Regions from separate parts of the Ensifer sp. ENS07 genome, predicted to be linked through region 1. Evidence: riboswitches for the same ligand, from Rfam matches in the RefSeq annotation. Region 1 holds a riboswitch; the other holds the start of a gene.
The links. Region 1 has a riboswitch for FMN ahead of IB277_RS11195 (6,7-dimethyl-8-ribityllumazine synthase). Riboswitches for the same ligand answer to the same signal wherever they lie in the genome.
Positions count from the first base shown of each region.

Region 2: linked by a shared signal. The riboswitch ahead of IB277_RS04340 (DMT family transporter) and the one ahead of IB277_RS11195 (6,7-dimethyl-8-ribityllumazine synthase) in region 1 are both predicted to bind FMN.

Region 1 covers NZ_JACVBE010000002.1:819,297-833,840, forward strand. Annotated here, with positions in the region: gene IB277_RS11145 (iron-containing alcohol dehydrogenase) at 205-1,350, opposite strand; gene IB277_RS11150 (aldehyde dehydrogenase family protein) at 1,347-2,732, opposite strand; gene IB277_RS11155 (glutamine synthetase family protein) at 2,817-4,181, opposite strand; gene IB277_RS11160 (amino acid permease) at 4,374-5,921, opposite strand; gene IB277_RS11165 (N-formylglutamate amidohydrolase) at 6,035-6,808, opposite strand; gene IB277_RS11170 (MurR/RpiR family transcriptional regulator) at 6,984-7,862, shown strand; gene IB277_RS11175 (ABC transporter substrate-binding protein) at 8,067-9,173, shown strand; gene IB277_RS11180 (ABC transporter permease subunit) at 9,357-10,238, shown strand; gene IB277_RS11185 (ABC transporter permease) at 10,235-11,017, shown strand; gene IB277_RS11190 (ABC transporter ATP-binding protein) at 11,029-12,090, shown strand; FMN riboswitch at 12,214-12,363, shown strand; gene IB277_RS11195 (6,7-dimethyl-8-ribityllumazine synthase) at 12,456-12,929, shown strand; gene IB277_RS11200 (low temperature requirement protein A) at 13,355-14,544, opposite strand, start outside.
Region 2 covers NZ_JACVBE010000001.1:860,262-874,805, forward strand. Annotated here, with positions in the region: gene clpX (ATP-dependent Clp protease ATP-binding subunit ClpX) at 1-1,018, shown strand, start outside; gene lon (endopeptidase La) at 1,403-3,823, shown strand; gene hupB (DNA-binding protein HupB) at 4,044-4,319, shown strand; FMN riboswitch at 4,444-4,626, shown strand; gene IB277_RS04340 (DMT family transporter) at 4,714-5,628, shown strand; gene IB277_RS04345 (esterase-like activity of phytase family protein) at 5,696-7,903, shown strand; gene IB277_RS04350 (MarR family winged helix-turn-helix transcriptional regulator) at 7,999-8,475, opposite strand; gene IB277_RS04355 (methyl-accepting chemotaxis protein) at 8,704-10,542, opposite strand; gene IB277_RS04360 (exonuclease SbcCD subunit D) at 10,922-12,202, shown strand; gene IB277_RS04365 (AAA family ATPase) at 12,202-14,544, shown strand, end outside.

The DNA of each region.
Region 1 (14,544 bases):
CGCGGGCCGATACATACGCACACCCTAATGCAAGCGTTCCAGACCGCGGTAAACAAAGCGTAAAGAAAACGCTCCGCGAGCCCGAAACGTGACAGTTCGATGACGATTAGGTGACAGATCCGCCGCAATGGCAAGTGGTATTTTTGGGCTAACTAAACCGATAGGCCGACGCCTTCGCCGGGGGGCAAAGGCGTCGGGAATTGGTCAGATGCACTCGCGGAAGAGCTTCTTCGCGGCGTCGAGCGTCAACTCGACCGGGTTGCCGCCGGCCGTCGGGTCGACGATCGCCATCTCCGACATTTCGTCGATCCGGTCGGTGCCAACGCCGAGGGCTGCGAGCTTGTCCGGAACGCCGAGTTCCTCGCGCAACTTCAGCACGTAGTCGTAGAAGCCGTCGAAGCCACCGGAAATGCCGAGATAGGCGGCAGCGCGCACTATTCTGTCCTCGATCGCCGGACGGTTGAAACGCAGCACCGGCGGCATCACGACCGCATTGGTCATGCCGTGGTGGGTGTTGTAGATCGCGCCCACCGGATGCGACAGCGAGTGGATGGCGCCAAGGCCCTTCTGGAACGCGACGGCACCCATGGCGGCCGCACTCATCATGTTGGCGCGCGCCTCGATGTCGGTGCCGTCCTTGTAGGCGCGCGGCAGGTATTCCTTCACCAGCCGCATGCCTTCAAGCGCAATGCCCGCAGACATCGGATGATAGAAGGGCGAGGAATAGGCTTCCAGGCAATGGGCAAAGGCGTCCATGCCGGTGCCCGCCGTGATCACCTTAGGCATGCCGACCGTCAGTTCCGGGTCGCAGATCGTGACTGCCGGTAGGAACTTCGGATGGAAGATCACCTTTTTCACATGGCTTGCCGAATTGGTGATGACGCTGGCGCGGCCGACTTCAGAGCCGGTGCCGGCGGTGGTGGGCACTGCAATGATCGGTGCAATGCCTTCGACGCTCGCCCGCGTCCACCAGTCACCGATATCCTCGAAGTCCCAGACCGGGCGGCTCTGCCCGGCCATGAAGGCGACGCACTTGCCGAGGTCGAGGCCAGAGCCGCCGCCGAAGGCGACGACGCCGTCATGGCCTCCATCCTTGAACGCCTTCACGCCGGCGGCGAGATTGATGTCGTTCGGGTTCGGATCGACGTCGGCAAAGATCGCGCGGCCGAGGCCGGCGGCCTCGAGGATATCGAGCGCATTTTGCGTAATCGCCATCGGCGCGAGGCCCCGATCGGTAATCAGCAGCGGCTTCTTCATGCCGACCGCCTTGCAATGGTCGGCAAGCTCCTTGATCCGGCCGGCACCGAACTTGATGGACGTCGGATAGCTCCAGTTGGCGGTGATGGTCATGCGGTGACTTTCTTCAGATGATAGGATTTCGGACGGGTGAGGTTCTGGAAGCCGATGACCGAAAGCGAGCCGCCGCGGCCGGTTTCCTTGACGCCGGTCCAGCAGAGCGCCGGGTCGAGATAGTCGGCGCGGTTCATGAACACCGTGCCAGTCTCGATGTCGGCGCCGATGCGCGCGGCACGCTCGGCATCCCTGGTCCAGAGCGATGCGGTAAGGCCATACTGGCTATCGTTCATCAACTCGATCGCCTGGCTGTCGCTCTTCACCTTCATGATGCCGACGGCAGGGCCGAAGGTCTCTTCGCGCATAAAGGCCATGGAGTGGTCGACATTTACGAGGATCTGCGGCGCGAGATAGGCGCCGCCGTCGTCGGCAGGGAAAAGCTTCGGGTCGATCAGAGCCTTGGCGCCCTTGGCAACGGCGTCGGCGATCTGCTCGCGCACGGTGGCAGCAAAACGCTTGTTGGCCATCGGCCCCAGTGTCGTTTCCGGATCGAGCGGATTGCCGAGCTTGTAGTTGGAAACCCAGGCGACCGACTTCTCGACGAAGGCGTCGTAGAGCGATTCATGCACGTAAATGCGCTCGATGCCGCAGCAGCATTGGCCGGAATTGTAGGTGGCGCCGTCCATCAGCGTGTCGACGGCCGCATCCAGGTCCGCGTCTTCCATGACATAACCCGGATCCTTGCCGCCGAGTTCGAGGCCGAGACCGGTGAAGGTGCCGGCCGCCGCGCGCTCGATCGACCGCCCGCCTTCGACCGAACCGGTGAAGTTGACGAAGTCGAAGCTCCTGGCCGCAATCAGCGCCGCCGTTGTTTCGTGGTCGAGGAAGATGTTCTGGAAGACGTCGGCGGGAACGCCGGCCTCGACGAAGGCGCGCACCATGCGCTCGCCGACGAGGATCGTCTGGCTCGCATGTTTGATGATGACCGTGTTGCCGGCCATCAGCGCCGGCGCGACCGTGTTGATCGCGGTCATGTAAGGGTAGTTCCAAGGTGCAACGACGAAGACGACACCGTGCGGCTCGCGGGCGATGCGGCGCTCGAAGCGGTCGCTCTCCTCGATCACCAGCGGCTTCAGTGCATCGGCGGCGATGGTCGCGACATAGTTCGAGCGCTCGTTGAAGCCCTTGAATTCGCCGCCATAGCGCACCGGCCGGCCCATCTGCCAGGCAAGCTCCGGCACCACTTCGTCGACCATCTCGTTGAGGCGCGCGACACCGGCCAGAACCAGATTGACGCGCTCGTCGAGCGGACGGCGCGCCCAGGCCTTCTGCGCCTGGCGGGCGCGGGAAACCACCTGCTTTGCCATGTCCAGCGGCATCGCCGGGCGTTCTGCGTAGACCTCGCCGTTCACCGGCGAAATGCACTTGATCATGCTCATGATCGTCTTCCTGCTTTCATTGCGAATGATGCGATGGCCGCTCCGGTCAGGAACGGCCATCCTTGTGAATGATTATGTCGCGGGTCAGGCCCGTTCGAAACCGCGTGCGACCTCCCAGTCGGTGACGCGGCGATCATATTCTTCCTGCTCCCAGCGCCCTGCCCGTGCATAGTGCTCGATGACCTCGTCGCCGAAGGCGGCGCGCAGCATCTTCGATTCCGTCAGCGCGGCCGTCGCATCGCGAAGCGTGCGCGGGATCTCGCGCACGTCCTTGCCGCCATAGGCATCACCGACGAAGGGCGCTTCCAGTTCCATCTTGTTTTCGATACCGGAAATGCCCGCCGCGATCAAAGCGGCGAAAGCGAGATAGGGATTGAGATCGGAGCCGCCGACGCGGCATTCGATACGGATCGCCTTGGTGTCTTCGCCGCAGAGACGATAGCCGGCCGTGCGATTGTCCTTGCTCCAGACCGCCTTGGTCGGCGCGAAGGTACCGGCCATGAAGCGCTTGTAGGAGTTGATGTAGGGGGCGAGGAAATAGGTGATCTCGCTCGCATGGGTGAGAAGCCCGGCCACGTAATGGCGCATCATCTCGGACATGCCGTATTTGCCGCTCTCGTCGTAGAACTTCGACGACTTGCCGTCCGCACTCCAGAGCGACTGGTGGATATGCGAGGACGAACCGGCGGCCGCATAGTTCCACTTGGCGAGGAAGGTGATGGCCTTGCCGCGCGACCAGGCGATTTCCTTGCAACCGTTCTTGATGATCGCATGCCGGTCGGCCATGGTCAGCGCGTCGGCATAGCGTACGTTGATCTCTTCCTGGCCGGCCGACGCCTCACCCTTGGAATTCTCGACCGGAATGTCTGCACCCTGGAGACCGTTGCGGATCGCCCGCATCACGTCCTCTTCCTTGGTCGTCTGGAAGATGTGGTAGTCCTCGTTGTAGCCGCTGACGAGCTGCAGATCGCGATAGCCGGACTGGCGGGCGTCGTCATAGGACTGGTCGAAGAGGAAGAATTCGAGCTCGCTCGCCATATAGGCCTTGAGGCCCATCTTCTCGAGACGCGCCACCTGCTTCTTCAGGATCGCCCGCGGCGAATGCGGCACTTCCTCATGGGTGTGATGGTCGAGCATGTCGCAGAGAACCAGCGCCGTGCCTTCGAGCCAGGGGATGCGGCGAAGCGTCGAAAGGTCCGGCTTCATCGTATAGTCGCCGTAGCCCTTTTCCCAGCTTGTCGCCTTGTAGCCGGGAACGGTCTCCATCTCCATGTCGGTCGCCAGCAGGTAGTTGCAGCTATGCGTTTCCTTCCAGGCGCCATCGACGAAGAACTGCGCGTGGAAGCGCTTGCCCATCAGCCGGCCTTGCATGTCGACCTGGCAGGCGAGCACCGTATCGATGCGGCCGGCGGCGACGTCTTCCTTCAACTCGTCAAACGTATAGCTCATCAACTTCCATCCCATGTTTTGTCACGCGGCCGTTCCCTTGAGGTCACGATATTTTTTGGCCGCGTGAACGTGATCAGCTCGAATTGTCTGGCGCGGAGTGCGGGCCGGAAGCCGCGCACATTGTTTTCGATTTCGTCCGGCCCCAAAGAAAAGGCGGAAGTCGCGGTCGCGCTTCCGCCCTTTTGTCGTTGATCAGATCTGGCCGACGGCCTTCTCTGCAGCGGCGATCTCTGCCTGACGGCGTGCCACTTCGTCACCGATCGGCGGGCCGCGGAAGCGGCGGCTCTCGAAGCCGAACCAGACAGCGCCGGTCAGCACCAGGAAGCCCACGGTGATGTAGAGTGCCCAGTCGTTCGGCGGCTGCACGCCGAGGATGAAGATCAGCACCATGGCGATGATCGAGAGCACCGCGAACAGCTTGAACATGCTCTCACCGAGGTTCCACGGACCCATCTTGTCCCACTTCGAGGTTCCCCAGGCGAAGAGGCCGAGGGTGATCGGGATCGCGAAGGAGAAGAACAGGAAGATGACCGTGCACGAAACGACGATGGTGTAGACCGGCGTCTCGCCGATCGAGACCAGCGACGAGCCCCAGACGAACAGGACCGACAGGATCGAGCCGATCCAGATCGCGGCAACCGGCGTGCGGTAGGTCGGGCTCACCTTGGCAAGCGCCTTGGAGGCCGGCAGGCCGCCGTCACGCGAAAACGCGAAGATCATGCGCGACACCGAGGTCACCGTTGCCAGGCCGCACAGCCACTGGCTGACGAGGATGGCGAGATAGAGGATGTCCTTGATGATGGGGTGCACCTGCGCATCCATCGCCCAGAAGAACACGTTCCAGCCCTGCTTGGCGGCTTCATCCATGTTCGGGATCATCAGCACGAACGAGCACAGCATGATATAGCCGAAAAGCGCCGACCAGAGCACCGACGAGACCATGCCACGCGGCACCGAATGGGCGGCTTTGACCGTCTCTTCGGAGGTGTGCGCCGAAGCGTCATAGCCGGTGATCGTGTAGATCGGCAGGAGCAGGCCGAGCAGGAACACCCAGGTGCCCGAGGTCTGAGGCCACACGTTGCCGCCGGCTTCACCGGAGTAGTTGGAGAAGGTGAAGAGACGGGCGATGTCGTAGCTGTCGGCTGCGACGAGGCACACGAGCGCCAGCAGGATCGACGTCGCGAAGATCAGGTAGCCCGAAAAGTCGGTGAGCTTGGCTGTCAGCCCGATGCCCATGTGGTTTACCAGCGCCTGCCCGCCGGTGATGATGGCGAGGAAGACGATGCGCGTCAGAGTCGTATCGGCGAGGCCGAAATAGGGCGTGCCGAAGGAACCCATGAAGAAATAATAGGTGCCGACGTTGATCGCACCGAGAACGGTGACGAGACCGAGCAGGTTGAACCATGCTGTCAGCCAGCCGGTGAAGCGGTTGCCGAGGATTGAACCCCAGTGATAGAGGCCACCCGCCGTCGGATAGGCCGAGCTGATCTGTGCCATGGCAACGGCGAAAACCAAGGAGATGAAGCAGCCAAGCGGCCAACCGATGCCGATCGCGGCGCCCCCCGCGCCGGCGGTCGCCTGGGCGAGCGAGTTGATGCCGCCCGAAAGAATGCAGATGATCGAGAACGACACCGCGAAGTTCGAGAACTGGCTCATGCGCCGCTCGAGCTCCTGGGCATAGCCCATCGAGTGCAGGACGCTCATGTCCTGCTTTTTGTCTGAATCACTGTAGTCCGACATTTTTCTTCCCCTGATTTCTTCAGACCACACCGCCCCATTGCGGCAGGGTCCCATCAACCACCTGCCCCGGTTGGCCGGAACAGGACCGCGGCAACGCCGCTCCCCAGGGTCTTTTATTGTGCTGAAACAGCCGCAGCGCCTTTGCGCAGCAGCCCTTCCAGGTAATCGGCCATGACCCTTTGGCCGATGTCATTGCGAATGAGATCGTTGCGGATCTCGATCATCACATTCGGCAGTCCGTTGTGGACGCCATATTCGATCAGGCTATGGGTAACGCCGTCGGCCGGCCCATAGGGCTCGTTGCGCCGGATGTCATAGGCAACCTGCCCCTTGGTGGCGGTCGCGAGCATATGGTCGGCCAGCCGGCTGTCGGCATCGTGAAGCACGCCGACTTCGACGGCGCGCGGCTTGCCGAAATAGACGGGCGTGAAACTGTGCATCGTCACGAGAACAGGCGGGCGCCCCGCGGCCTTGCGGTCGGATACGAACCGGGCGACGGCATCGTGGAACGGCCGATAGATCTCGTCGACCCGCGCCTGGCGCTCGTCGGCCGACATCGTCCGGTTTCCCGGGATCTCGTAGACCTCGCTGACAGCAGGCATCGCCGCATCCGCTTCCGGCGGGCGGTTGCAGTCATAGGCAAGGCGGGAGAAGCGCTGGTAGATCAGGGACCCGTCGAGCTTTGTTGCGAGCAGCTTGGCAACCGCAAGCGCACCCGGGTCCCAGGCAATATGACTTTCGAGCGCCTGTTCGCTGAGGCCAAGCGTGCCCAGGCGTTCGGGAACGAGGCGCGAGGCATGCTCGCAGACGAGCACAATATCGCCCTTGCCTGCGGCGTTCTCGATCGCAACCGGATCGCCATCTGCTTCGGTCAAAAGTCGCGTCAACACCGGCATCCCCTCTTGCCCCGTTAGACGTTCGTTAATGAAAAGAATTCTTCAGAGGATGACGCATGTCAATCAAAATCTGAAACGATCTCTTCAAAATTGCGATTGACTCCAATTGTGACAGCGATGTTTAATCTGTCACAAACCGGCTTAAGATCGGTTCAGGGGAGACAATTTGAGCAGCAAGGCGACGTCCACCACCGTGTCGGATGTGATCAACGCCCACTTCACCGTGCTGACCCGCGCGGAGAAGCAATTGGCGGAGACGCTTCTCGACAATTATCCCGTTTCGGGACTCGGTTCGATCACCACGGTTGCCGAGAACGCCGGCGTTTCGACACCGACGGTCGCCCGCATGGTGCAGAAGCTCGGTTTCCGCGGTTTTCCGGATTTCCAGGCAAGGCTGCATCAGGAATTGGAAGCGACGATTTCCAATCCGATCACCAAGCACGACCGCTGGGCTGCCAATGCACCCGGCACCCACACGCTCAACCGCTTTGCCGACGCGATCACCAGCAATCTGCGCGAGACGCTGACCCAGATCGAGCCGCAGGAATTCGACGAGGCGGCCGCGCTGATCGCCGACCGCAAGCGCAGCATCTATCTGCTCGGCGGCCGCATCACCCGCTCGCTCGCCGATTATCTCTTCACCCACCTTCAGGTCATTCGGCCGGGGGTCACCGAAATCGCCACCAATGCCAGCGCCTGGCCGCACTACGTGCTCGACATGCGCCAGGGCGACGTACTGATTCTCTTCGACATTCGCCGCTACGAGCAGGAGATGGTGACGCTTGCCAAATCCGCCCGCGAGCGGGGTGTCGAGATCATCCTTTTTACCGATCGCTGGAGTTCACCGGTCGCCAAGTCCGCCTCAAGGGTGTTTCGCTCGCAGATCGAGGTGCCGTCCGCCTGGGACAGCTCCGTCGTCATCCTGTTCTTGATCGAGGCCCTGATCGAGGCCGTTCAGAGTTCGAACTGGGACGAAACCCGGGATCGGATGAAGACGCTCGAGGGCCTGTTCGATTCCACCCGCATCTTTCGCAAACCGGTCTAGGAGAATTCGCCGACACGTTCACAGGATTTCATGCAGTTATGCGACAGTGGCCCGCCGAAGCCAAAAAAGAAATGTTCTTCCAACGACATACGCGGCGCGAACGGATAAACCCCTGTCACATTACTTTCATCGCATCTCTTTAACAGCTTCGCCGAAATCGACTGAAACCCCACGAATTTGACTAAACCCATAAGGAGAACTCCAGTGATTTCAAAAACCCAACGCCTGCTTTCACTCTCCACCGCCATTTTCCTGGCGACGACGGCAATCGCCGCTGCCGAACCGAGCGCCGAGCTCATCGAAGCCGCCAAGAAGGAAGGCATGCTGACGACCGTCGCCCTGCCCCACGACTGGTGCGGCTACGGCGACGTCATCGCTTCCTTCAAGGCCAAGTATCCGGAAATCCAGGTCAACGAACTGAACCCGGACGCAGGCTCGGCCGACGAAGTCGAAGCCGTCAAGGCCAACAAGGACAACAAGGGCCCGCAGGCTCCTGACGTCGTCGACGTCGGTCTCGCCTTCGGCCCGCAGATGAAGGCCGAAGGCCTGCTGCAGCCCTACAAGGTCTCCACCTGGGACGAGATCCCGGACAGCGTCAAGGACGCCGAAGGCTACTGGTACGGCGACTACTACGGCGTCATGTCCTTCCTCGTGAACAAGGACCTCGTCCAGAACGCACCGAAGGACTGGGCTGATCTGCTGAAGCCGGAATATGCCGGCCAGGTTGCTCTCGCCGGTGACCCCCGCGCCTCGAACCAGGCGATCCTCGGCGTTCTCGCCGCTGGCCTCGCCAAGGGTGCAAAGTCCGGCAAGGAAGCTGGTGAAGCTGGTCTCGGCTACTTCGCCGAACTGAACAAGGCCGGCAACTTCGTTCCGGTTATCGGCAAGTCGGGCACGCTCGCCCAGGGCTCGACCCCGATCGTCGTTGCCTGGGACTACAACGCGCTCGGCTGGGCAAAGACGCTCAACGGCAACCCGCCGACCGAAGTCGTCGTTCCGGCCAGCGGCGTTCTCGCCGGCGTCTACGTTCAGGGCATCTCCGCCTACGCGCCGCACCCGAACGCAGCGAAGCTGTGGATGGAGCACCTCTACTCCGACGAAGGTCAGCTCGGCTGGCTCAAGGGCTTCTGCCACCCGACCCGCTTCAACGCCATGGTCAAGGCCGGCAAGGTTCCCCAGGAGCTGATCGACGCCCTGCCGCCGGCAGCCGCTTACGAGAAGGCCTACTTCCCGACGCTCGAAGAAGTCGACGCCAACAAGGCTGCCGTCACCGGCGGCTGGGATTCCGTCGTCGGCGCGAACGTTCAGTAAGCCTTTCCACAGACATGTCGCCCCGACCGGTTTTCCGGTCGGGGCGCATAGGTTATTCGTAAGAAATTCAAGTCCTTGGAGCGAGATCTGGGAGCCGTGCGCGGCTTCGTCGGTTTCCCGCTTCTTGCTTGCAACAATCGATAACGCCCGCGTGGAAAACGCGGCTTCAGGGGCGCGAACGGAATGTCATCTGCTAAACCCGACGCCAGCCCGCCGGCGCGTCGCCTACCGCTTCACTGGCTGGGCATTCTTCCCTTTGCCGCCTTCGTGACGCTGTTCCTGCTTTTGCCGACGATGAAGATCGTGGTCGGCGCGTTTCAGACGCCCGATGGCAGCTTCACGCTCGACAACATCCGCGGCCTGTTCACGCCCTCGATTCTGGCTGCCTACTGGATCTCCATCAAGATCAGCATCGCCTCGGCGCTTCTCGGCTGCCTGATCGGCTTTGCCATGGCGTCCGCCATCGTCTTCGGCGGCTTGCCGAAGGGGATCCGCGGACCGCTCCTGACCTTCTCCGGCGTCGCCTCCAACTTTGCCGGCGTACCGCTCGCCTTTGCCTTTCTCGCGACGCTTGGACCTGTCGGCATCGTCACCGTCTTCCTGCGCTCGAACTTCGGGCTCGACCTCCGGATGCTCGGCTTCAACCTGCTGTCCTTCTGGGGGCTGACGGTCACCTATCTGTTCTTCCAGATCCCGCTGATGATCCTGATCATCACGCCGGCACTCGACGGCCTGAAGCGCGAATGGCGCGAGGCCGCCGAGATCCTCGGCGCCACCGGCCTGCAATACTGGCGCATGGTCGCCTTCCCGATCCTGCTTCCGTCGCTGCTCGGCACGCTGGCGCTGCTTTTCGCCAATGCCTTCGGCGCCGTTGCGACCGCGATCGCACTCACCGGCTCGTCGCTCTCGATCGTGCCGATCCTGCTCTTTGCCCAGATCCGCGGCGACGTGCTCGGCAACCCGCATCTCGGTTACGCGCTCGCCTTCGGCATGATCGTCGTCACCGGTATCGCCAACGCGATCTACATCTGGCTGCGCAGCCGCAGCGAAAGGTGGCTGAAATGAAGAAGATCTGGGCCTGGGGAGCCCTCGTTTTCGGCCTCCTCTATTTCACCCTGCCGCTCATCGGCATGACCAACTTCTCCTTGAAGATGCGCCGCGGCGAATACTCCTTCGACGCTTACCAGAAGGTCTTCGCCGACCCGCGTTTCCAGGAGACCTTCACCTACTCGGTGCTGCAGGCCTTGTTCACCATCCTCTTCGGTGTTCTGCTCGTCGTGCCGACAGCCTACTGGGTCCGCCTCAAGCTGCCGCGGCTGCGCCCCGTCATCGAGTTCATCACGCTGCTGCCGCTGGTCATCCCAGCGATCGTCATCGTCTTCGGCTACATCCGGCTCTACAACACCTCGAGCTGGCTGCCGTTGACGGGCTCGCTCACCGGCACCAACATCCTCCTGATGTTCGGCTATGCGACGCTTGCGCTGCCCTACATGTACCGCGCGGTCGACACCGGCCTTCGCACCATCGACGTCGCCACCTTGACCGAGGCTGCCCAAAGCCTCGGCGCCGGATGGACGACGATCCTTGCCAAGATCATTCTGCCGAACGTGCTCGTCGCCGTGCTCTCGGGCGCCTTCCTGACCTTTGCCATCGTCATCGGCGAGTTCACCATGGCGGCCTTGCTCAACCGCCCGGCTTTCGGCCCCTACATGCAGCTCCTGGGCGCCAACCGCGCCTATGAACCGGCCGCACTCGCCGTCATTGCATTCGGCATCACCTGGGGCTGCCTCGGCCTCATCCAGCTCGTCTCGCGCTTTCAAAAAAGCGCGCCTCCTAAGGCCTGAGGACCGCACCCATGAGTTTCCTGTCACTCACCAGCATCAAGAAGTCCTTCGGCCCGGTTCACGTCGTGCACGATTTCAACATGGACATCGAAAAGGGCGAGTTCGTCTCGTTCCTCGGGCCATCGGGCTGCGGCAAGACCACGGTCCTGCGCATGATCGCCGGCTTCGAAAGCCCGACCAGCGGCAAGATCGTCATCAACGGCCGCGACCAGAACTCGCTGAAGCCCAACCAGCGCAACATCGGCATGGTGTTCCAGGCCTATGCGCTGTTTCCCAACATGAACGTGCATGACAACGTCGCCTTCGGCCTCAAGGTCGCAGGTACAGACAAGTCGGAGATCGACGCGAGGGTGAAGCAGATGCTCGGGCTGATCAAGCTCGAGCACCTGGCGGACCGCTTCCCCTACCAGCTCTCCGGCGGCCAGCAGCAGCGCGTTGCGCTTGCCCGCGCCATTGCGGTCAAGCCGCAGGTGCTGCTGCTCGACGAGCCGCTGTCGGCGCTCGACGCCAAGATCCGCGTGTCGCTGCGCGAGGAAATCCGGCAGATCCAGCAACAGCTCGGCATCACCACCGTGTTCGTGACCCATGACCAGGAAGAAGCGCTGTCGATCTCCGATCGCATCGTCGTCATGAATGCCGGCCGCGCCGACCAGATCGGCACCCCCTTCGAGATCTACAACACGCCGTCAACGCGTTTCGTCGCCTCCTTCGTCGGCACGCTCAGCATCATCGAAGGCAAGGTCGCGGACCCGGCCGCGGGTGCCGTCACGATCGGCAACCAGCAGATCGCGCTGAAGGATCCGATTGCCGGCATGAAGGGCGGCGACAGCATTTCGCTGGCGCTTCGTCCCGAAGCGGGCTCGATCGCCGAGGGCGCCACGGGCGACACGTCGCTTTCCGGCGAGGTCGTCTCGACGAGCTTCCTCGGCTCGGTCATCCGCACGCGCCTTCGCGTCGGCGGCGACGTCATCTCCTTCGACATGTTCAACAATCCGGGTGTGGCCCCGCCGGTTTCCGGCGACAATGTCACGCTGCGCTTTGCCGCCAAGGACCTCTTGGTCATCCGCGAGTAAGCGGATTGGAAGCCATCGGAACGATTTCTTCCGATGGCTCCAAACACTGGAAAAATCTGTCGTGATTTCTGGCATTTTCGTCGCACCGTGCGTTTGACCGCGCGCGGTCGCGCTATATAGTCGCGTTGTTCTCAGGGCGGGGTGAAATTCCCCACCGGCGGTAGCGGCCGAAAGGCCGAAGCCCGCGAGCGCCTCAGGGTTTCGCCCTGGGGGTCAGCAGATCCGGTCAGAATCCGGAGCCGACGGTCACAGTCCGGATGGAAGAGAGCAAGCAGCAACGTGGGTCCCCGCGACGGGACCTCGCGCGCATGCATGTTCGCCCGACGGGATCATTGGAAACGCCAAACCCTGAAAGGCTTGAGACCATGACCATTCTTTCCCACCCCGCCGCCAAGATCGCGATCGTTCGTGCCCGCTGGCATGCCGATATCGTCGACCGCTGCGTCGATGCCTTCGTCACGCAATGGACGAAGCTTGGCGGCTCGGCAGCCGACGTCGAGATCTTCGACGTGCCCGGCGCGCTCGAGATCCCGCTGCATGCGCAGACGCTGGCCAAGACCGGCCGCTATGCCGCGATCCTCGGCACCGCCTTCGTCGTCGACGGCGGCATCTACCGCCACGATTTCGTCGCCGGCACCGTGCTCGACGGCATGATGCGCGTGCAACTTGACACCAGTGTGCCGGTGCTTTCCGCCGTACTGACGCCGCACAATTTCCAGGAAAGCGAACCGCTGATCGCCTTCTTCCGCGAGCACTTCGTTACCAAGGGTACGGAGGCGGCCAACGCCTGCGCCCAGATCCTCGACGCCCGCGCCAAGCTGGCGCTCGTCAACGCCTGATCGGCGAGATGCGGTTGAGGTAGGCTCGCCCCTCATCCGCCCGGTGAAGGCTTGCCCCTCATCCGCCCGGTGAAGGCTTGCCCCTCATCCGCCCGGTGAAGGCTTGCCCCTCATCCGCCCGGTGAGGGGAATGCCCCTCATCCGGCCTGCCGGCCACCTTCTCCCCGCGGGCGGCGAGAAGGACACAAGCGGCACCCTTGTCGCGCAAACTCTCTCCCCGGGCTACCGAGAACGGCCTTCCACTCGGGTCCATCACAAACTCCGAGGCAGTTCTCGTTCCCTCTCCCCGCCTACGGGGAGAAGGCTAGCGTGAGGGGGCGGCGGCAGGGGCGAACAGCGCCAAACGCTGCGCTTGAATCAACCTCTGAACCACCTGAATCGGCTCACCAGCTTGAGCCGGCAACGCACTGTTTCGACTCGCAAAATCAATGCGCGGCCTCGTTCTTGCGCAGGCTGCGATCCAGTGCCGCCACGCGGTGCCGGTGCCCCGCCACCTCGTAGCCGACGATGGTGACGACGGGCGCGAGCATCAGGATGATCAGGCACTTGGCCATGTCGAGCCCGGCCATGGCCGCGACCACTGACGCGGCCAGCACCACTGCCGTGCCCGCGAGCAGCCAGAGATGCAACCGCTCCACCTGCTGCATAAGATAGGCGTACATCGCATAGAGCAGCCCGATGTAGCACGCGACGGGCACCGCAACGGTCAGCACCGTTGCGACCGAGCCGATATGCGCCTTGTGCTCGATGTAATAGGCCGCCACATGCAGGCCGGCGCCAGTCGCGACAATCGAGGCGAAGATCGGCATGTGGCCGTAGCCCCAGACGAAGGAGCGTTTTTGACGGTGCCGGTGCAGGATCTCGGCGCTCGGCAGCAGAAAATAGATCCACCACATGCCGAAGGTGAGCCCCGTACCGGCGAGGCAGACGAGCGCGACATCGAGGTTCCAGCCCTGCCCTTCGACCACGGCGGAGATTGAGGCGACCGTGCCGACCACCCCTTCCCCAAGCGCGATGATCGCGAGCAGCCCGTAGCGCTCGGCGATGTGATGGGCATGCCAGGGCGTTCCGCCGTAGCGCATCTCGGCGACATAGGGGCCGACCATCTCGATCGCCGTCAGCCCCACGACCATGACGAAGGTCACCAGCAGCGAGAAATCGAAGAAGATCAGAACGACCCAGCCGAGCTGGGCGAGGCTGATTGCTTTGACATAGGCCATGCAGGCATCCCGTCGTGCCGGGTTCTGCTGGCTGGCGCGCAGCCATTGGAAGAGCATTGCCACCCGCATGACGACATAGCCGAGCACCATGATGCCGTTGTCGAGATGCTCACCCTTGTCGATCGATTCGAACATCGGCGGCAGGCCGATCGCAAGGATCAGCACGCCGAGCATCTGCACCATGGTGACGATGCGGAATACCCAGTCGTCCGTGTCGTAGGCGGAGGCAAACCAGCTGAAATTGATCCAGGCCCAGCAGATGGAGAAGGTCGCAAGCGCGAAGCCGAAGAGGCCGGAAAAGAAGTGCCCTTCGGCCAGGAAATGAGCAAGCTGCGAAGCCGCCAGGCTAAAGGCGATGACGAAGGTCAGGTCGAACAAGAGTTCGAGCGTCGTCG
Region 2 (14,544 bases), on a different contig from region 1:
GCGCATCCTGTCGGTCGCCGTTCACAACCATTACAAGCGCCTGGCGCACGCCGCCAAGGGAAGCGACGTCGAGCTTGCGAAGTCGAACATCATGCTGGTCGGCCCGACCGGCTGCGGCAAGACCTATCTCGCCCAGACGCTCGCCCGCATCATCGACGTGCCGTTCACCATGGCCGACGCAACGACGCTGACCGAAGCCGGTTATGTCGGTGAAGACGTCGAGAACATTATCCTGAAGCTGCTTCAGGCTGCCGACTACAACGTCGAGCGCGCCCAGCGCGGCATCGTCTACATCGACGAAGTCGACAAGATTTCGCGCAAGTCCGACAACCCGTCGATAACCCGCGACGTATCGGGCGAGGGCGTGCAGCAGGCGCTTCTGAAGATCATGGAAGGCACGGTTGCCTCGGTACCGCCGCAGGGCGGCCGCAAGCATCCGCAGCAGGAATTCCTGCAGGTGGATACGACCAACATCCTGTTCATCTGCGGCGGTGCCTTCGCCGGCCTCGACAAGATCATCTCCGCCCGTGGCGAGAAGACCTCGATCGGTTTCGGCGCAACGGTCCGCTCGCCGGAGGATCGCCGTGTCGGCGAAGTTCTGCGCGAACTGGAGCCGGAAGATCTCGTCAAGTTCGGCCTGATCCCGGAATTCATCGGTCGTCTGCCGGTTCTGGCGACGCTCGAAGATCTCGATGAAGATGCGCTGATCCAGATCCTGTCCGAACCGAAGAACGCTCTGATCAAGCAGTACCAGCGCCTGTTCGAGATGGAAGACGTCGAACTGACCTTCCACGAGGACGCGCTTCGCGAGATCGCGCGTCGGGCGATCGTGCGCAAGACCGGTGCCCGTGGCCTTCGCTCCATCATGGAGAAGATCCTGCTCGACACCATGTTCGAGCTGCCGACGCTCGAAGGCGTGCGCGAAGTGGTCATCTCGGACGAGGTGGTCAAGGGCGCTGCTCGGCCGCTCTACATCTACTCGGAACGGTCGGACGAAAAGACCAACGTTTCGGCCTGAGCGTCCTGAATTATCCTTTGAGAAGCCCGCCTCGTGCGGGCTTTTTCATGTCTGCTTCATGTGTTCACACTTAGCTGTTGAGACACCTGCGCCGGGGCGCAGATTTCACAATTCGATTGTTGCTAAAGTGCCGCAAACAACGCAATGATGTGACGATTCAATGAAGGACCTTAATGGTTGCGGTCCATGAGCTTGTAGTCCGTCGCAAGGTCCGCAACAGCATTGATGCGTAGTCAGAAGGACCCGGCCACTGTTTGTGGATGTCTGCGTCGAGCCTTGAAATGGACGCGGTCGCACTCCACTTTCATGTGGAAAATATGACAGCCGGGAGTGCCTGTAGGGCTCCCGGATACGGGCCCGAAATCGGGACGGAAAGGAAATGACATGACGAACAAAACGTCACCGGCGACTGAAAGCGCGACCTACCCGGTCCTGCCGCTCCGCGACATCGTAGTCTTCCCGCATATGATCGTGCCGCTTTTCGTCGGCCGCGAAAAATCGATCCGTGCGCTTGAGGAAGTCATGGGCACCGACAAGCAGATCATGCTTGCCACCCAGATCAACGCCACCGACGACGATCCGGAACCGTCCGCGATCTACGAAGTCGGCACAATCGCCAACGTTCTGCAACTGCTGAAGCTGCCCGACGGCACCGTCAAGGTACTGGTCGAGGGCCGCGCGCGCGCCAAAATCGACGGCTACACGCCGCGCGAGGAATTCTATGAGGCTGCGGCGCATAGCCTGAGCGAGCCGGAGGAAGATCCGGTCGAGATCGAGGCGCTCAGCCGCTCGGTCGTCTCCGAATTCGAAAGCTACGTAAAGCTCAACAAGAAAATCTCTCCCGAGGTCGTCGGCGTTGCCAGCCAGATCGAGGACTATTCGAAGCTGGCCGACACGGTTGCTTCGCACCTGTCGATCAAGATCGTCGAAAAGCAGGAAATGCTGGAGACCACCAGCGTGAAGATGCGCCTGGAAAAGGCGCTCGGCTTCATGGAAGGCGAGATCTCCGTCCTGCAGGTGGAAAAGCGCATCCGCTCGCGCGTCAAGCGCCAGATGGAGAAGACCCAGCGCGAGTACTACCTCAACGAACAGATGAAGGCGATCCAGAAGGAACTCGGCGACGGCGAAGACGGCCGCGACGAGATGGCCGAGCTCGAAGAGCGTATCGCCAAGACCAAGCTTTCCAAGGAAGCGCGCGAAAAGGCTGATGCAGAGCTGAAGAAGCTGCGCCAGATGAGCCCGATGTCGGCGGAAGCCACCGTCGTTCGCAACTACCTGGATTGGCTGCTCGGCCTGCCCTGGGGCAAGAAGTCGAAGATCAAGACCGACCTGAACCATGCCGAGGAAGTGCTCAACGTCGATCATTTCGGCCTCGACAAGGTCAAGGAGCGCATCGTCGAGTATCTCGCCGTGCAGGCGCGTTCGACCAAGATCAAGGGCCCCATCCTGTGCCTCGTCGGCCCTCCGGGCGTCGGCAAGACCTCGCTCGCCAAGTCGATCGCCAAGGCGACCGGCCGCGAATATGTGCGCATGGCGCTGGGCGGCGTTCGTGACGAAGCCGAGATCCGTGGCCACCGCCGCACCTATATCGGCTCGATGCCGGGCAAGGTCGTTCAGTCGATGAAGAAGGCGAAGCGGTCCAATCCGCTGTTCCTGCTCGACGAAATCGACAAGATGGGCCAGGACTTCCGCGGCGATCCGTCGTCGGCGCTGCTCGAGGTGCTGGATCCGGAACAGAACTCGACCTTCATGGACCACTACCTGGAGGTCGAATACGACCTGTCCAACGTGATGTTCATCACCACCGCCAACACGCTGAATATCCCGGCGCCGTTGATGGACCGCATGGAAGTGATCCGCATCGCCGGCTACACGGAAGAGGAAAAGCTGGAAATCGCCAAGCGGCATCTGCTGCCGAAGGCGATCCGCGACCACGCGCTGCAGCCGAAGGAATTCTCGGTCACAGACGGCGCGCTGATGGCGGTCATCCAGACCTACACCCGCGAAGCCGGTGTGCGTAACTTCGAACGCGAGTTGATGAAGCTCGCCCGCAAGGCCGTGACCGAGATCATCAAGGGCAAGGCCAAGAAGGTCGAAGTGAACGCTGCCAACATCAACGACTATCTGGGCGTTCCGCGCTTCCGCCACGGCGAAGCCGAACGTGACGATCAGATCGGTGTTGTCACCGGTCTCGCATGGACTGAGGTCGGCGGCGAGCTTCTGACGATCGAAGGCGTCATGATGCCCGGCAAGGGCCGCATGACCGTCACCGGCAACCTGCGCGACGTGATGAAGGAATCGATTTCCGCGGCGGCTTCTTATGTCCGCTCGCGCGCAATCGACTTCGGCATCGAACCGCCGCTGTTCGACAAGCGTGACATCCACGTGCACGTACCGGAAGGTGCGACGCCGAAGGATGGCCCTTCGGCCGGCGTCGCCATGGCAACCACGATCGTGTCGATCATGACCGGCATCCCGATCTCCAAGGATGTTGCAATGACAGGCGAGATCACGCTGCGCGGCCGCGTGCTGCCGATCGGCGGTCTGAAAGAGAAGCTCCTGGCAGCGCTGCGGGGCGGCATCAAGAAGGTGCTGATCCCGGAAGAGAACGCCAAGGATCTCGCCGAGATCCCGGACAACGTGAAGAACGCGCTCGAAATCATCCCGGTTTCGCGGGTGGGCGAAGTGCTCGAACACGCTCTGGTGCGCATGCCGGAACCGATCGATTGGGACCCGGCAAACGAGCCGGCAACCGTAGCACCGGTTGATTCGCAGGACGAAGCAGGCTCCTCCGTCGCCCACTGACGGGGGCTTGAAAATGGGTGCAGCCGGCTCGCGCGGCGCTCATTTTGCAGAAAAATTGGGAAGACCGGCCATTGGCCGGTCTTTTTTGTTGTAAAAGCGCCCTGCAAGCCTTGCATTCCAAGGGATTAGGCGCAATTGGGAAAGGCAAGACGCGGGCGAAGCGCAAGCCGCCGCGCCTTAAAACACAGTCGTTTCGAACCAATCTGAAAGGGGTGGAAACATGAACAAAAATGAGCTCGTGTCTGCCGTTGCTGAGAAGGCCGGACTTTCCAAGACCGACGCATCTTCTGCAGTTGATGCAGTTTTCGAGACCATCCAGGCTGAGCTGAAGAACGGCGGCGACATTCGCCTGGTCGGCTTCGGCAACTTCTCGGTTTCGCGCCGCGAAGCCTCGAAGGGCCGTAACCCGTCCACGGGTGCGGAAGTTGACATCCCGGCACGCAACGTGCCGAAGTTCACGGCCGGCAAGGGCCTGAAGGATGCCGTCAACGGCTGATGAGATTTGCTTGGCGGCCGGACACGAGGCCGGCAGTCCAGGTATTCGAGGGTTCGGCGCAAGCCGGACCCTTTCGCATTTTGGGGGCAGCCCTTGCGGGTGTCCGTCATTTGCTCTAGGGCTTGCCCATTCTCAGGGCGGGGTGAAAGTCCCCACCGGCGGTAAGGGCATGACAGCGCGGCGTCTTGGAGACGCGCGAAGGTGGCCCAAGCCCGCGAGCGCCTTTCCTCGATTTTTGGGGAGAGGGTCAGCAGATCCGGTGCAACTCCGGAGCCGACGGTCATAGTCCGGATGAAAGAGAATGGTCGCTGGCACGAAGGGCAGGGATGCCCGGCGTCGTGCCGTGCGCTCATGCGTCCTGATTTGTGTTTGGTCCGCTTTCAGGGTGCATGACATGAATCAGACTTCCCTCGGCTTTTCCTCCTCGCGCGCCATGGCCGGAGCCGGCTTCATGGTGTTGGCCGGGATCGCTTTCGCCGGCCTCAATGTCGTCACCCAATGGCTGACGATGAAGCTCGGTTTTCCAGCCACCGCCATGGCGTTCTGGCAATATGCCTTCGCCTTCCTCTTCTCACTGCCGTTTCTGCGACGCGTCGGGCTGTCGGCCATGCGCACCGACTATCCCTGGCGTCACGTCGCGCGCGTGGTGTTGGCCGCCTTCGGTGTGGGGGCCTGGGTCTCCGGTCTGGCGCACGTGCCGATCTGGCAGGCGATCGCGCTGGTCATGACCTCGCCGTTCTTCATCATCCTCGGCGCCCGCCTGTTTCTCGGCGAACGCGTCGGCGCGGCGCGTTGGGCCGCGACCGCGGTCGGTTTCGCCGGGGCGATGATCATTCTCGAACCGTGGTCGGACAGCTTCAGCTGGGCCGCCCTTTTGCCGATCCTATCGGCGCTGTTGTGGGGCGCTTCGTCGCTCATCACCAAGAGCCTCACAAGTATCGAGCGCCCCGAAACGATCACCGTATGGCTGCTTGTGCTTCTGACGCCGATCAACGGCGCCATCGCGCTTTCGGCCGGCTTCACCATGCCGGATGGGACAGCACTCGGCTTCCTGCTTCTCGCCGGGATACTGACCGTAGTCGCACAATATCTGCTGACGCTCGCCTATACTGTTGCCGACGCTGCCTACGTGCAGCCCTTCGACGATCTGAAGCTGCCGCTTAACGTCTTTGCGGGCTGGCTGGTCTTCGGTTACGCGCCGACAGGATATCTTTGGGTCGGCGCAGTGCTGATCCTTGGCGCCTCGCTGTTCATCATGCGCAACGAGATGCGGCGCGAGCGCGCCGCGCCTGCAACCGGAACGGTGTAAAACCCAAGCGTTGTCATTCGGCTGTCATCGGCATCGCGCAGAACCCCCATGTTTTCAGTGTTCGCACATGGGGGATTTCATGACCATCACTTCGCGCGTGACCGCGCTTGCGGCCGTTCTTCTTGCATCCGCAGCATTTCCTGCGGCGGCCGAGCCCGTCTTCAACCGCATTGCATCCTTTGCTGTTGCCGATAACCTGCCGGAAGGCGATGCGCGCAAGGCGCCGACATCTGCCGAAATCATCACGGCCAGCGAAGACGGCAACACGCTTGTCTATTCCGACAGCCCCGGCAAGCGCGTCGGCCTGATCGACATCACCGATGCCAAGGCGCCGAAGGCAGCCGGCACGGTCTCTTTTGACGGCGAGCCGACCTCGGTCACCATCGCCGGTGCAAAGGCACTCGTCGCGGTCAACACGCGCGAAAGCTACGTCAAGCCTTCGGGGCTTCTTGCGATCGTCGATCTGGCCTCGAAGAAAGTCGATGCGACCTGCGATCTCGGCGGCCAGCCGGATTCGATCGCCGTCAACAAGGACCGCACGCTGGCGGCCATCGCCATCGAGAACGAGCGCGATGAAGAGCTGAACGACGGCAAGATCCCGCAGATGCCGGCCGGCGACCTCGTCATCTTGTCTTTGAAGGATGGTGTTGCCGATTGCGGTTCGCTGAAGCGCGTGACGCTGACCGGTCTTGCCGAAATCGCCGGTGAAGACCCGGAGCCGGAATTCGTTTCCTTCAACGGCAAGGACGAGATCGCGCTGACGCTGCAGGAGAACAACCACATCGTCATCATCGACGGCAAGACAGGAACGGTGAAGACGCATTTCTCTGCCGGCACGGTCGACCTCAAGAACATCGACACCAAGCGCAACGGCGCGATTGCCTTCAAGGACGAGCAGCCGGGCCGCAAGCGCGAGCCCGACGCGGTGAAGTGGCTCGACGACAACCGCATCGTTGTTGCCAACGAAGGCGACTATGAAGGCGGTTCGCGCGGTTTCACGATCTTCGACACCACCGGCAAGGTGCTCTTCGAATCGGGCGCGAGCTTGGAGCATGCGATTGCCGCCATCGGCCACTATCCGGAGAAGCGCTCTTCGGCCAAGGGCGTTGAGCCCGAGGGCCTGGAAGCGGCGAAGTTCGGTGACGACAACCTGTTCTTCGTTCTGTCCGAGCGTGCCTCGATCGTCGGCGTCTACAAGGATACGGGCGCCGAGCCTGAGCTGCTGCAGCTCCTGCCGTCGGGCATCTCGCCGGAAGGCGCCGTCGCGATCCCCGCGCGCAATCTCTTTGCGACCGCAAACGAAGTCGATCTCGTCGAGGACGGCGGCGCGCGCTCGCACGTGATGATCTATGAGCGTGCCGAGGGCGAAGCGGTCTATCCGCAGATCCGCTCCGCCGAGAAGGATGGCCTGCCGATCGGCTTCGGCGCACTCTCCGGTCTCGCTGCCGTCGCCGACAAGCCCGGCTTCCTGCGCGCCGTCAACGATTCGGTCTACTCGTCGCAGCCCACGATCTTCACCATCGACGCCACCCAGAAGCCGGCGCTGATCACCGAAGCGCTCGCCATCACCCGCGATGGCGCACCGGCGCAGAAGCTCGACATCGAAGGCATCGCCAATGACGGGGAAGGGGGCTTCTGGCTTGCGTCGGAAGGCAACTCCGACAAGCTCTACAGCCACGCGATCTTCCACGTGAACAAGAAGGGCGAGATCAAGAAGGAAATCGCCCTGCCGGAAGCGCTGCGTGCCGGCGAAACCCGCTTTGGCTTCGAAGGCATCACCGTTGTAGGCGAAGGCGACGAGCAGACGCTGTGGATGGCGGTTCAGCGCGAATGGAAGGATGACGAGAAGGGCTTCGTCAAGCTCGTCTCCTACAACCTGAAGAGCGAAGAATGGGGCGCCGTGCGCTACCCACTCGAAAAGGCCGGTGACGGCTGGGTTGGTCTGTCGGAAATTTCCGTCCACGGCGACTATGCCTATGTCATCGAGCGCGACAACCTGATCGGTCAGGCTGCCAAGCTGAAGACGATCTATCGCGTTGCGCTCTCGGAACTGAAGCCAGCTGCCCTTGGCGGTGAACTGCCCGTCGTCAAGAAGGAAGAGGTTCGTGACCTCATTCCGGAACTGAAGGCGCTGAATGGCTACGTCGTCGACAAGGTCGAAGGCTTCACCGTCGATGCCGCCGGCAACGGCTATGTCGTCACCGACAATGACGGCGTCGACGACTCCTCTGGCGAAACCCTGTTCTTCTCCATTGGCGCCATCAACGCGATGTAAGCGTTACCGCCCGGAGAAAACGGGAGAGGCCGGGACATGACGTCCCGGCCTCTTTCTGTTTCGGCACTTGTGATTTGCGACGAGCGAGAACGCTCCTAGCGGGCGATCGCGATCTGCGCTGCCTCTTCGGCCTCATCCTTGCGCTTACGGATCTCGTCCGTCCGGTCGACCAGCTTGCCGACGATATCAAAGAGCGCGTCGAGTTCTTCGTCGTCGAGGGCCGAGAAGATCTCCTCGAGCAGCTGCTTGCGCGGATGCTCTGCGGCTTCCAGTACGACGCGGCCCGTTTCGGTGATCGAGACGATCTTGGCGCGCCGGTCTTCAGGATCGGGCTTGCGCATGACCAGGCGGTCACGCTCCAGGCCGTCGATCGCTTCGGTGACGGTGCGCGGCGCGAAGTTCAGCGCACAGGCGATGTCGGTCGAACGACAGGGGCCGAGCTTGCTGAGGAAGAAGAGGAACTTGCTGCGCGCCAGCGACACGCCTTCCTCGGTCATCGATTCGTTCACCAGCCGGTGAACCCGGTGGTAAAGCTCGAACAGTCTATCGGAAACTTCAAATGTCTTCTTCATGATCGTCGCTGGAATTTCATGAGGTGCCATGTGAAATGGCAGTAACATTAGTGATAGTTATAATTGCCGCATTTGTCGACACAAACCTCCGGCGTTTCACGGTAACTCCATCGCCGACAAAGAAACGGCCGCCATTTCTGGCGGCCGTTTCACTTGATGCGGCAAGAAATTCTCGCGACAGGCGACCGTTTGCGCGTCACACGACTTGCGCGTCGCCTCCGATCGCGATCAGGCGGCCCAGCGCGCGCCGTTGGTCGACTGGGCGTAGCCGTGACCGCCAGCCTCGGCGAGCGTGAAGCGCGCGATCAGTTCGCGCAGACGGCCGGCTTCCTGGGCAAGCGTCGCGCTTGCCGCATTGGCTTCCTCGACCATCGCCGCGTTCTGCTGGGTGACCTGGTCCATCTGGTTGACTGCCGTATTGACCTCGGAGAGCCCGGCGGACTGTTCCTGTGCCGAGACGGCGATCGCGTCCATATGCTGGTTGATCGTGACGATGAAGCCTTCGATCGTGCGCAGAGCCTCGCCGGTTTCGCGCACGAGACGGACGCCGCTTTCGACTTCAACGGCGGAGTTGCGGATCAGATCCTTGATCTCCTTGGCCGCGTTGGCCGAGCGCTGGGCAAGCTCGCGCACTTCCTGGGCGACGACGGCGAAACCCTTACCGGCATCACCGGCACGCGCTGCTTCGACGCCGGCGTTGAGCGCCAGCAGGTTGGTCTGGAAAGCGATCTCGTCGATGACGCCGATGATGTTGGAGATCTGGCTCGACGAATGCTCGATGCGGCCCATCGCATCGACTGCGCCCGACACGATCGCGCCAGACTTGCGGGCACTTTCGTTGGCCTGGCCGGCAACGCTGCGGGCCTCGTGGGTGCGCTTTGACGAATTGCCGACATTGACGGTGATCTGGTCGAGTGCTGCCGCCGTTTCTTCCAGCGACGCTGCCTGCTGCTCGGTCCGGCGCGACAGGTCGTCGGCGCTCTGGCTGACTTCACGGGCACCGCTGTCGATGTTGCCCGATGCTGACGAGACGGCGGCAAGCGTGTCGGCGAGCTGGGCGACAGCCTGGTTCAGGTCGTGACGCAGTTGCTCGAAATCGGGCGAGAAGGGTTCGTTGAGCTGGAAGGCGAGATCGCCCGAAGCAAGGCGGCGCAGGCCGCTCGCAAGACCGGCGGTGGCTTCCTGAAGGCGGCGCTGGGCTGCTGCTTCCGCTTCTTCCGTCACGCGCAGACGCTCGGCTTCCGCCTTGGCGCGCTGTGTCTGGGCGTCGGCTTCGAGATGCTGATTGGCGATCGCCGCCTGGCGGAAGACCTCGACTGCACGGGCCATCTCGCCGATTTCGTCCTTGCGGGCGCCATAGGGGATGCTGCTGTCGGTGTCACCTTCGGCAAGGCGTGCCATCGAGCGGGTGATGATCTGGATCGGGCGAGCGATGCCGCGCACGGCATAGAGGATGGCGCCGAGCACGATGACGGCGGCAAGGGCGATGACGCCGATCTCGATCATGCGGATCTGGTCATGCGTGGCCGAGCTTGCGGCAACGGCGGCATCCGCGCCGGCGAGGTTCAGCGCCCGCATTTCCTTGATCGCCTCGTCGACCTTGCCTTCGGTCTCGCGCATCTCGACCTTGAAGACGCTCTGCGCCTTCATGTTCTCGAGGTTGTTGGAGAGCTTGACCATGCCTTCGGCGACGGAGAGATAGGCCTGATAGGCAGTCCGGACATTGTCGAGCGCCGCCTTGTCGGCATCGGTGACCATCAGGCTCGAATATTCGTCGGCGAGCTTGTTGAAGCCTGCGACGGTCTCACCGATGACCTTTTCCGCTGCCTTCTTTTCAAACGGCGTCAGGGAAATCAGATGGCGGGCAAACGCCATGCGGGTATCGGAAAGCTGCGTTTCGAGCGCGCGTGAAAGCGAGACGCGCGGTAGCCAGGTGGTGGCGATCTCGTTGTTGCGCTCGTTCATCATCTTGATGCCGCCGAGAGATGAAACGGCAAGCGCCGAGACGATAACGGCGACCACGAGGAAAAGGGCAATAAGCGTGTGGGAAATCTTGAGCCGTGACATGGTACCCCCGGAAGGACGGCCGTCCGTAAAACTGTACTTGAATTAAGTCATTCCGGCTCTTGATCGTCATGACGGAGCGGATAGCCGAAGCAGGAATCATTCCGGTGCCTGGACGCGCTTGAAACGCAGCCGGGGCAAACCTATCGAACAAGATGTTACAAAAGCCCTAATCGATTAAAGTGAGTATAATCTGATATTTGCAGGTAGCGCCGCGATGTCTTGAACAGACGATGTTAACAAGCGCCGCCAACCGCATTTGTATTAGCGCCGCCTTTACTTCAGCAGGCTGAAATATGCTTGCCGGTAGCCTGCGCATTTCGCAAGTGGATGACGTGTGACGGCTGATTGACGGGCGGTGGCGGGACGGCCATGGTCGGCCATGCCCTTCCGTTTCGTCCATACCGCAGACCTGCATCTCGATTCGCCTCTCCGCAGCCTCGCCCTTAGAAATGCCGACCTCGCAGAGATCGTGCGCGGGGCGTCGCGGCAGGCTATGGTCAAGATCGTCGATCTCTGCATCGCCGAAGAGGCCGATGCCCTGCTGATTGCCGGCGATCTATATGACGGCAGCCAGACGTCGATGAACACGGCCCTGTTTCTCGGGCGGGAACTGCGCCGGCTGGATGAACACGGCATCCGCGTCTTCATCATCCGCGGCAACCACGACGCCCAGTCGCAGGTCACCAATGAACTGACCCTGCCGCCATCCGCCCACGTCTTCAAGGGCAGGGCAAAGGCGGTGGTCGCCAAGACGCTGGCAAGCGGTCGCGACGTCTATGTGCACGGCGTAAGCTTCGCCAGCCCGCATGCGCCCGAAAGCCTGCTTCCGGCCTTCCAGCCGCCGGTGCCCGGCGCGGTGAACATCGGCATGCTGCACACGAGCCTCGCAGGTGCCGCGGGTCACGATCTCTATGCCCCCTGCAGCGTCGCCGATCTCGTTGCCCATGGCTTCGATTACTGGGCACTCGGCCACATCCACCAGCGGCAGGTCCACGCGGCGGAGCCCTTCATCGTCATGCCGGGTATGCCGCAGGGTCGCGACATCAATGAAGTCGGCGTGAAGAGCGTGTCGTTCGTCACGGTCGACGACGACGGCCATGTCAGTCTTGCCGAGCGGGCGATCGGCATCGCCAGCTTCGAACGCCTTCGTGTCGATCTGACGGGCATCACGGAATGGCGCGACATGCTCGATGCCGTCAGGCAGGCGCTTTCGCGCACCTGTGGTGAAGCGGCGGCAGAGAACGTCATCCTGCGTCTGACGCTCGCCGGCGCGACGCCCTTGGCCTGGCGCCTTCGCCGTGACGCGGACCTGTTGCGGGCGGAGATCGACAACATTGCCGCCGGCATCGCCGGCTGCTGGATCGAGAAGGTCGAACTCACCTGCGGCAACGCCCGGACCGAAAAACCGGGCGCCATGCTCGATCCCGTCGAAGAGCTGGCGGCGCTCGTCGAAGCGGACGTCTTGCCGGCGCACGGGTTTCGCCAGGACGTGCTGGCGGCCGTGGAAGACGTCCTGCAACAGCTTCCGCCCGAGCTTCGCCAATCGCTGGCGCCGGACGAAGAGGCGGTCGCGCGGCTGGCGTTTGAAGCCGGTGTGTCGGGAACCGCCGAGGTGCTCGCCCATCTTCATGGCGGTGGCGCCGGCGAGGGTGGCCACTGATGCGGATCAGCGCGCTCGATCTCGTCCGCTACGGCAAGTTTACCGATCGTCGCCTTGACTTCGGCGATGGCGTGCCCGGCACTCCCGACCTCCACATCGTCTACGGCCCGAACGAGGCTGGAAAATCGACTCTGTTTTCCGGTTTTCTCGACCTACTCTTCGGCATCGAGCATTCGAGCCCCTACGGCTTCCTGCACCCTTACCAGACGATGCGCGTGGGCGGCACGATCGAAGCGGCCGGCCGCAGCGATCGGGTCTTCCGCATCAAGAGAAAGACGAATTCACTGGTCGGCCTCGACGACCAGCCCTTGCCCGACAACACGTTTTCCGGAGCGCTCGGCGCGATCGATCGCGACACCTACCAGATGATGTTCTCGCTGGACGACGAGAGCATCGAGAAGGGCGGCGAGGCGATCCTGAAAAGCGAGGGCGAACTCGGGTCACTGCTGTTTTCGGCGAGCTCGGGCCTGCCGGACAGCACGGCGATCCTTGCGGCCCTGCGCGGGCAGGCCGACGGCTTCTACCGGCCACAGGCGCGCAAGCATCAGCTTGCGGAACTGAAAGGCGAGCTTGAGGCCCTGAGGGTCGAACGCAATGCGCTCGATATCAATGCACGCGAATATGCGGCGCTGCGCAAGACGCTGACGCAGGCGCGTGAACGCCACGACGAAGCGATCACGCGTCGAGCCGAGTTGCGGCTGGCGCGGGCCCGCCTGAAAGCCGAGGTCGAAGCGTTGCCCCATTTCGGCAGGCTTCGCGCCCTCCGTGCGGAACTGGCGGGCGCTCCGCCGCTGCCGGTACCGCCAGCGGAGTGGGCGAGTGAACTGCCGGCGCTTCGGCGCCAGGAGGCGGAGACCGAGATCAGGCTACGACAGATCGACAGCGAGATGCAGCATCGCCGCGATGCGCTCGAGGAAATGCCGCTCGACAAGGAAGGCCTCTGCCTGATCGAGCGCCTGACCGCGCTTCAGGAAACCGCGCTTGATGCGCGTTATGTCACCGCGGCGCGCGACATGCCGTCTCGATTGGAGGATCTGGCGCGGACCGGGGCAGAAATTCTTGGCTGCCTGTTGCGGCTCGGCGAACCGGCCGACCGCGATCCCGCGTCGCTTTTACTTGCGGCCGGGACCGGCGCGCAGCTTCAGGATTTGGCGCGCCGGCACTCGGCCCTCGTCGAGCGTGTCGCTTCGGCGCGCCTGGAGCTGCAGAGCGCCGTCGAAGCGGATCGGGACGCTGAAGGCGATTTGCTGCGGCTCGAAGAGCAGGGGGCAGCGGACGTCTCCGGGCTTGCCGAAAAGCTGTCGCTGTTGCGGCGCAGTGACTTCGTCCTGCGCAAGCAGGCGGCGCAACAGGCCATCGACCGGCTGGATGCGGAACTCGCCGACAAGCTCGTGCTGCTGAGGCCCTTTGCCGGAACAGCCGATGATCTTCTCGCGCTCGACGTTCCGTCGCCGGCAACGCTGGAGACCTGGCACAGGGCGGCTGCCAGCCAGGAGGAGCGGCATTTGCGAGTCGTCGACCGCATCGCTGCCGAGCAGGAGTTGCTGGCGGGGGACGAGGCGCGGCTGGCCGGGCTGTCCGCCGTTGGCGGCACGATGGACGATTTCTCGGCCTCAGCACTGCGTCAGCGCCGCAATGAAGCGTGGCGCCAGCACAAGGCGGAGCTTGCTCTGGAAACGGCCACTGCCTTCGAGCAGGTGATGAGCGAAGACGACGAGGTTTCCGCGCGACGCCTTGCGGACACGGCGCAGCTTGCCGACATGCGCGGCTTGTCGCTGTCGATCGCCGAGCGGCGTGCCCGCATCGCGACGCTGCGTCGGCAGGAGGAGCAATTTCTGGCCGACGCGACGACGCAAGCGCAGGTGTTGGCAACAGCCGTCTTGGCCTGCGGCTTACCTAGCGTGATGCGTCTGACGCAACTGGAGCCTTGGCTGACCACACGGCTTGCGGCGCTGGACCTGCGCGCGCATTTGCGCGCGGCGCGCCAGGATTTCGATCGCGCCCATTCCGAGGAGGCCGAAGCGATTGCCAGCTTGCGCGAGGAGCTTGCGGCTATAGATATCGGCGGACGCCTGCCGGAGCGGCTCGACAACCTTCTCCTTGCCGCCGAGCAGGCGGTGTCGCAGGCGCGTGCGCTGGAGGGCGCCCGCAACGCAGCCCGTGAGGCGGCAAAGCGGGCGCGAACGCTTCTGGAAAGCCGGCAGTCGGCGCTCGATCTGGCTGAAGACGCGATGGACGCGTGGCAAGAACAATGGTCGGAACTTCTTGCCAAAAGCTGGCTGGCCGCGCGGAGCGAACCGCTGACGCCAGAGCAGACCGGTCCGATGCTGGCGATCCTGCAG